DNA from 2 places in the Paenibacillus sp. P3E genome. Region 1 is predicted to be linked to the other one. Evidence: riboswitches for the same ligand, from Rfam matches in the RefSeq annotation. Region 1 holds a riboswitch; the other holds the start of a gene.

Region 1 (4,111 bases):
GTTCACCTTCCTGATTCCGCTAATCTCCATCGGTTCAAGTGTAGTGCTGCTGCATGAGCAGATTACCTTGAATCTGGTGATTGGCCTGCTGCTTATTGTGAGCAGCATTGTTCTGGTTAATGTTAGAATAAGCCGAAGAACCCTAAGACGTCCTACTCATTAATTGGAGGTGTACCATGTATATCAAAGCTTCTGAACAAACGGCGCATGATAACTACAAGCTGCTGATCGGCAGTATTATTCCCCGGCCCATTGCCTTTGTCACCTCGATGAACGAACAAGGCGTAGTGAACGCCGCCCCATTTAGCTTTTTTAATATTGTGAATGATGAACCTCCAATGATTATGATCTCCTGTGTGCGCAAGGCAACCGGAGAGATGAAGCACACCGCAAGCAACATTTTGGGAAATGGAGAGTTTGTTGTACATATCGTGGACGAGGATAATGTTGGCGCTATTAATCACACCTCGATCAATGCCCCTGAAGGCATCAGCGAGGTGGAGTTGGCCGGACTTACGCCAATACCCGGGCAGATGATCCGGGTTCCGCGTATAGAGGAGTGCAGGATCGCCATGGAATGCCGTCTCGTGCGGCATGTGGAGCTGGGACACTGCGATATGCTGGTCGGTGAAGTGCTCTGTTTCTATATAGAGGATGAACTGATTCAGGGCGGGCGCATTGACGCTGCTAAGCTGAAGCCGGTCAGCCGTCTTGCCGGAGCTTCTTATGCGGCCATCGGCCGGACGTTTGAGCTAGAAAGACCCCAGTACGAATCTTGAGCGCTCGGAAAAGAGACCCAGCAGGATGCCGCCACGCGGCTCTGCAGGGTCTCTTTGTTTTTTTGGCGATTCATGCTGTATGTAGAGGATTCTGGTGGTTATTCGATGGGAATAGCGCCGGATTCTCTGCATTTTTGTTTCAGGCTCTTGGCTGTAAACGTAATTCCCCCGCCGGGTTTAGCAATCTCTAAGGAATACCCGTCTATGGTTACTGATGCATTATGAATGGCGCTAGCTGTGATTTGCTGGCCTGCCACAAGGAGCGATCCGGGAAGGGACTCACCGCTGACATTCTGAGCTGTGATCGTTCCCTCTGCTTCCATAGCGGAGTCGGAGCACATGGAACCATCCTTCGCAAAATAAATATCGCCGCAGGAACACAGCGTGCTCCGGCCAATCCCTTCCCCATGAATATGGATATCTCCGCCGGATTTAATGATGCTGTTCTGTGCCCCCGAAATATCGATCCGGACTTGCTCCTCCTGCATGAGGGAGATTCCCTCGATAAGGTTTTTAAGCAGACTCAGAAAAGAGCCTATTCCCGCATCCGTAATGAGGTCGGTAAAATGTCCGGGTCTCAGAAAAATATCCATCATGTGCCTCACAATTTTGGTATCCTGCGGGTAGTCAGCGCTCAAGTCCGACAACAGTTCCCGCATATCGCTAATCAGAAGGGGAAGATGCTCATATTTGCTTTCCAGCAGCAGCATAATGACTAGGCCGTACTTTACCGTCTGCATCGTGGACTCGACCGTCTCGGCAAGGTTCTTAGCTGCTTCTCTCAGACTGGAGATCTCTTGGATCAGCAGCTCAGAAAAGCTGCACAGACGGTGGTGTGCGGCGCCGAACGCTCCGGCATACAATTCACTATCGACGGCCTTGCCGCTGATAAATATACTGCCTGTTGCTGCAATTCTGGAATTGTGAACGTCACCGTATATGTATACATTACCCAAGGCTTCAATCACCGTGTTCTTGTTCAGAGGATGAGCTGCAATGACATCTCCCGGGAACCTGATGGTGGCTGGTTCCACGGCATCATTCTGCGGAACCACATAGGTTTGGGGGAAATCAATCGTTTTCACAAAGGTTCCGTTTCCGGTAATACGCGGTCTGCCTTTACAGCGGGCAGAGATCTGTCCCCCCGGAAGCAGTGACGCATAATGTCCGGTCAATAGAGTAAGGTCCCGCGGCGGGGGCGGGGGAAGGACACCTCCGTACACGGTGAATCCAGGCAGGCCCTCTTGGGGTGGCAGCTTCTGTGCAAACACTTCGCCTTCCTGGACAGTAAGGAATTCACCGTGGCAGGATTCATCTTCAGAAAGGCATGTCCCCTTAAATGCATTTTCTATTTTCTTCGGAAACAGCAGCTCCAGCCTCGCATTGGTCCCGGGTACGGGAGCCTTGCCTTCTGCTATGCAGACAGGAAGATAGGTCGGGTTGTTCAGCTCCTCATAGAGAGCGGGGATGTTGAGCGAGCTGACAATGGAGCTTTTCTCAAGGCCAGACATAATCTGCGCTATCGACAGAACGGACAACAAGGAATCACGGTTCATTTCTGCACGTACAGTGACATTGGCTGAAGCCGGACTGTTGACCAGGTTCCAGGCATATCTTTCGGCACGGTAAAGCGTAAAGTACACTTTGAGCTTATCATCGGATACGGTAATCTGGTATTGTGGCTTCTCGCAAATCTCCCAGGTGAGATCATCTGCAGACGTGATTGGAGTTGGCTCTGTGAGGGTTTGTCCATTGATCTTAAGAATTACGGGATGGACAGCTGAAATTACAGCCGGCATGCCGCCAGGCAGAGGAGGGGTGATGAAAATTTGGTTGTTCTGGATAATGATAACGCCGTTCTTCGCTCTGTCTGTTCCGCCAAACGTCTGAGCATCCACAGAATAAAGATCCATGAGATCGTGCTTTCCAAGAAGCATGGAAGCAATGAACTCGTACCGTGAACGTTCGATAATATGCTGCGGCATTCTCGTAACCTCACTTTTCGTATAATCAATGGTATCTGTACAGAAAGAACATCATGGAGCCGTGATGCGATATCTTGGGATATCCGACCAAATGGCGTCTCTATTGGCAACCTGGCGACCATAAAACAGCAATAACTGTACTCTTAGGCCCATGGCTTTGCGTCCTGTCCTTTCAGACAGTTTGCCTTTAGGAATAGATCAATGATATATACTCAGTACAAGGCCCATTTAAATCGACTACAATCGACAAAAAAATGGTCAATACTGGCACTCTGTCCAATAAAAACTTCAGCAAACAACATTAATTCTAGTACTTAAGTAGCGAATTTTCAACTGGAATAATTGATTTAGACTATAAATAATGATAAATGTAACTAATTGTTGATTTATTGTAAATTAAATGTAATTAAGGATTTTTTTCTGTTTATTGAATTCTAAACTAAAAGGGGATTTAGCGGGGGATTATGGCCGATACTCCAGAAAAAAAGGACGCTCCCAAGCCTAAAGCTTGTGGGAGAGTCCTTTTTGTATGAAGTGTATAGCGCGGGCTGCCTCAGTCTTGCTGTTCTGCGGTGCGGCTGATATCACCACGTAGTCGGCCTGTTCGATTTCCTCCAGCACCCGGTTCAGGTGGGAGAAGACCGCGCCGAGATCGCGGATGGAGGTCAGTGAGCATTGTCCCTGCAGCTCCGAGAACCAGGCTAGCTGAAGATCACGGGCCCGGCGCAGTGACTCGGGAAGCGAATGCTGACTTTCGGCATCTGAGAGTGTTTTGGTACCATAGAGCGCGATACAGTCTGCGGTGGCAGTTACGATCTCTGCCATCCAGTCAGCCGCAGCATGATGTGTTGGCAGCAGCGCAATTTCTGAGCTGATCTCCTTGACATAGCATTGTATTTGTTTGAGATGTGCAGTGGCCTGGGAGAGTCCGCGAAGCTCGCTGCGGCACTGGTAATGCGTTAGGGTATAATGTAGTTCCTTTTGCTGTTGCTCGCTCTTGGCCAGCAGCGAAGCGGAACGTGCCAGCGTATCCGAAACCGGAGGCGCTCCCCGTCCGCCACCCGCAAGGCCGCTTAGGGCATCAGCCAGCAGCAGACTGCCTTCGAGTGCCAAGCCTTTCACCTTGACGAACCCCTTAGGCGGAACGATAATCATATTGATGATTAGCGCAATAATGACTCCGATAAGCGTTTCGGCGACCCGCCACTCGATATAATGGTCATGATAGAAGGTAAGGGCCAGAACAGAGGTTACACCGACCTGGGAGATGGCTTGGATATTAATCCGGCAGGCAGTAGCGACTCCGATGCCAACCAGCAGCATCAGCAGAATGGAGAGCGCTCCGAC
Region 2 (4,111 bases), on a different contig from region 1:
ACCCCAAAGAGGAGAATGATGATGAGTCATGAAGGAAGTCTCCGCCGTGGTTTGGCATTTGGTCTATTTTTGAGCATTCCGTTATGGATGTCGATGATTGGCTGGATTCAACTGCTGTAACATACCAATCAGCTATATTCGCATTGTCTGATTACGAGAGCGCATATAGCATACATAGAGGTGGATCAAGAACTGCTTACGGTTGTTTCCGTGGCAGTTCTTTTGTTATATTGCAAGTATGCAGAATAGTACTCGTATAGTTCAAAAATACTATTTTTTAATATTTTAAATTACGGATAAAATACAGGTTTGGGACGTTTAAGAGTAACTCTTAGATCTGATGCTATTCGTATCCCAGAGTGAAGCTATGGTGTGTGAAAGCAATAATCCCTTCTGTATAAAGGGGTTGTCCAATATCTGTGTGTGCCAAGCACTTGGAAAAATACTAAAGGAATAGATTGACAATAGGGGTATCTGAGGGATAAACTGGAACTAGTTCGAAAGTAACAATTGTCATAGACTACATAAGAATCGCCAAATTACACACCATCATGTATAAACGCAAACTGTTCGAAAGGACAGGACGCAAAGTCAGGAATCTAATGCCCGCAAGCAGGGGCTATGATCGTCCGGCCGCCGTGAAGCTAACCCTTCGTGGCGGTTTTTTTGTTGTTATATGTTTTTGGCGAAATCATAGAATAAGTTACTAGGAGGTGCATGCGATTGAAAAAAAGAACACAGAAGGCAGCAGCTCTGCTACTGGCAGGGGTGTTGGTATTGGGCAGTACGATTACCTGGGGATGGAACGTTAGCGCAGCGGCCAATATGCCGTATACCCCTACACCTGTTTTGGGCGTTGCCGGCAATTTTAACGCATTTATATTTGGGGATTTCACGCAATCTTATGATCAGATTCATGGAAGGCTTGCGGCTGAAGGGAATATTACTTTGCAAGGATACGGTGTATCCAAGGATGCGCCTGGCGGGGATGTGCTGGTTGCAGGCAAGAATCTCAGTCTAACAGACGGTACAATATATGGCGCAGCAGTATATGGCGGCAGTATAACCAACACACGTGCAGACCTTAAGGAAACTCCCCGGAAGGGAACCCCGATTGATTTTGCAGCCGAGGAACAGTTTTTGATACAGCGTTCGGATGAATTAGCCGCTTTGCCGCAGACACAGCCTTTTGTAAAAGAATACGGGAAGATCACCATTAACGCTCCGGATTCCTATAATGTCATTCATTTGGCCGCTGCAGATTTAGCTGATGCCAATGGCTTGCAGTTCAATATAACTGGTGATGCCACCGTGGTTATTAATGTGAGCGGAAGCTCAGTGAAGATTCCTAATTTTCAATTCTGGGGAGGCAAACCCCGTAAGGTACTGTTCAATTTCTATGAAGCTGCTTCTTTGAATATTGGGAATACAACCATTGAAGGCACCATACTGGCTCCTCATGCCAGCGTCTTTTATGATCACGCAGAACTTCACGGCACTCTAATCGCAAAAGCTTTCAGTGGTTATGTGCAGATGCACCACTATCCATATGACGGGTCGGAACCACCTATAAAGCCAACACCAACACCAAGCGCATCGACATCGCCAACACCAAGCGCATCGACATCACCAACACCAAGCGCATCGACATCGCCAACACCAAGCGCATCGACATCACCAACACCAAGCGCATCGACGTCACCAACGCCATGCGCATCGACATCACCAATACCGAGCGCATCGACATCACCAACACCAAGCGCATCGCCAACACCAACACCAAGCGCATCGACGTCGCCAACGCCGAGCGCATCGGCAACGCCAACGCCGACAGCGCCACCAAGCGCGTCACCAACACCAAGCGCATCGACGTCACCAACACCAAGCGCATCGGCAACGCCAACGCCGACAGCGCCACCAAGCGCGTCACCAACACCGAGCACATCGACATCACCAACACCGAGCGCATCGACGTCGCCAACGCCGAGCGCATCGGCAACGCCAACGCCGAGTGCATCGGCAACGCCAACGCCGACAGCGCCACCAAGCGCGTCACCAACACCAAGCGCATCGACATCACCAACGCCGAGTGCGTCGACGTCACCAACACCGACAGCGCCACCAAGCGCATCGCCAACGCCGAGCGCGTCGACGTCACCAACACCGACAGCGCCACCAAGCGCATCGCCAACGCCGAGCGCGTCGACGTCACCAACACCAAGTGCATCGGCAACGCCAACGCCGACAGCGCCACCAAGCGCGTCGCCAACACCAAGCGCATCGCCGTCACCAACGCCGAGTGCATCGGCAACGCCTACACCGACAGCGCCGCCAAGCGCGTCGCCAACGCCGAGCGCGTCGACGTCGCCAACACCAAGCGCATCGACGTCGCCAACACCAAGCGCATCGACAACACCAACACCGACAGCGCCACCAAGCGCGTCACCAACGCCGAGCACATCGACGTCACCAACGCCGAGCGCGTCGACGTCACCAACGCCGAGCACATCGACGTCACCAACGCCGAGCGCATCAACATCACCAACGCCGAGCGCGTCGACGTCACCAACACCAAGCGCGTCAACGTCACCAACACCGGTGGTGAACCCGTCGCCTACACCTACAAGCGTAGTAACACCGACACCAACGTCAAACACTACTGTCATTTTCGTGCCGGTAACTGTGCCAACACCAACGCCAACAACGATAATCGGTACGATTGTAGATGATACGGTAATTAATGATGATCCATTACCTTTGGGGCCGGTGGCAACGCTCGCTCCATCTCAGCCGACAGCATCACTCCAGCCTACACCAGCTCCTGCCCCTGCTCCGTCAGCAACAGCAACACCGAAGTCTGGGGATGAAGTGATACTAGATGATGAGATTCCTTTGGGAAGTGTGGATACACCCGACAAGCTGCCGCAGACCGGGGAATCCAGTCCGGCACCTTATTACATCGCTGGTCTGGGAATAGCAGGCTTGGGTTTGCTCCTCAGCAGAACAGCAAGAAGCAATAAACGCAAACGGTAAAAGTAAATGCAACTGTTATAAATAATGGAATACTATATTTTAGCGGGTTAAAAAGATAACTACAGCAGTATAACAAGTGAAAAGAACAGGGCCCCTTCACCATGGAGGTGTCCTGTTCTTTTGTTTGGTCATTTTATGAATTTTGCCAGAATTCAGCTACATTTCCAGTTGGTCTCGAGCCATGTTATACTATGCTGAAAATCGGGTAGCGCTAAGGCCACACTGAAGTGGGATTCCATTTTATCGAAGAAAGGTGACAAACATGTGGAGTGTAATTATAATTGCCGCCTTGCTGATTATTGCTGGTGGTGTGACTTATGCAGGATTCTTTTTTTATGGAGTTGCGATCAAGCGGGCGCCGAAGGAGTTTCTGGCCAAGACTCCTGATCTTAAGGTAGACCCGCCGGTTGCCGGGGCATCCTGGGGGGAAGGGGCGGAGTGGGTATCCCGTCACACCTTCAGAAATATTGAAATTACATCTGATGACGGGCTGACGCTGCGAGGTTATTATCTGCCGTCTGAGCGTGCCGCAGGGCGGACCGCTATTATAGCTCACGGATATTCCGGTAAAGGCAAGGACATGGGGGCATGCGCCAAAATTTATTATGAGACCATGGGCTATAATGTGCTGATTCCCGATGCCCGTGGACATGGCGACAGCAAGGGGGATTATATCGGATTCGGCTGGCCGGAGCGCCGGGATTATCTGAAGTGGATCGGGTACATTCTCGCGGAGGACGGGCCGGAGGCACAGATTGTGCTGCACGGGATATCCATGGGCGGGGCAACCGTGATGATGACTTCAGGGGAAGAGCTTCCGCCGCAGGTAAAAGTTATCGTAGCTGACTGCGGATATACCTCTGTCAAAGCGCAGCTGTCTTACCAGCTGTGGCGGATGTACCATCTGCCGAGCTTTCCTTTTGTACATATGGCGAGCCTCATCACCCGCATCAAGGCAGGGTATTTCTTCGGAGAGGCTTCGGCGCTGAAGCAGATCCGCAAAGCCCGGGTGCCGATACTGTTCATACACGGCGATGCCGATAAGTTCGTGCCCTTCCATATGATGGATGAACTCTAC

What was found. Region 1 has a riboswitch for cyclic di-GMP ahead of A3842_RS27175 (flagellar assembly protein A). Riboswitches for the same ligand answer to the same signal wherever they lie in the genome.
Region 2: linked by a shared signal. The riboswitch ahead of A3842_RS33690 (choice-of-anchor A family protein) and the one ahead of A3842_RS27175 (flagellar assembly protein A) in region 1 are both predicted to bind cyclic di-GMP.

What each region holds. Positions count from the first base shown of each region.
Region 1 covers NZ_LVWH01000213.1:4,838-8,948, reverse strand. Annotated here, with positions in the region: gene A3842_RS27185 (DMT family transporter) at 1-163, shown strand, start outside; gene A3842_RS27180 (flavin reductase family protein) at 177-779, shown strand; gene A3842_RS27175 (flagellar assembly protein A) at 878-2,764, opposite strand; cyclic di-GMP riboswitch class I at 2,867-2,960, opposite strand; gene A3842_RS27170 (FUSC family protein) at 3,266-4,111, opposite strand, start outside.
Region 2 covers NZ_LVWH01000019.1:10,471-14,581, reverse strand. Annotated here, with positions in the region: cyclic di-GMP riboswitch class I at 551-641, shown strand; partial or broken gene A3842_RS33690 (choice-of-anchor A family protein) at 718-1,545, shown strand; gene A3842_RS33170 (hypothetical protein) at 1,568-1,723, opposite strand; gene A3842_RS33165 (hypothetical protein) at 1,710-2,729, shown strand; gene A3842_RS33160 (LPXTG cell wall anchor domain-containing protein) at 2,671-3,033, shown strand; gene A3842_RS04085 (alpha/beta hydrolase) at 3,296-4,111, shown strand, end outside.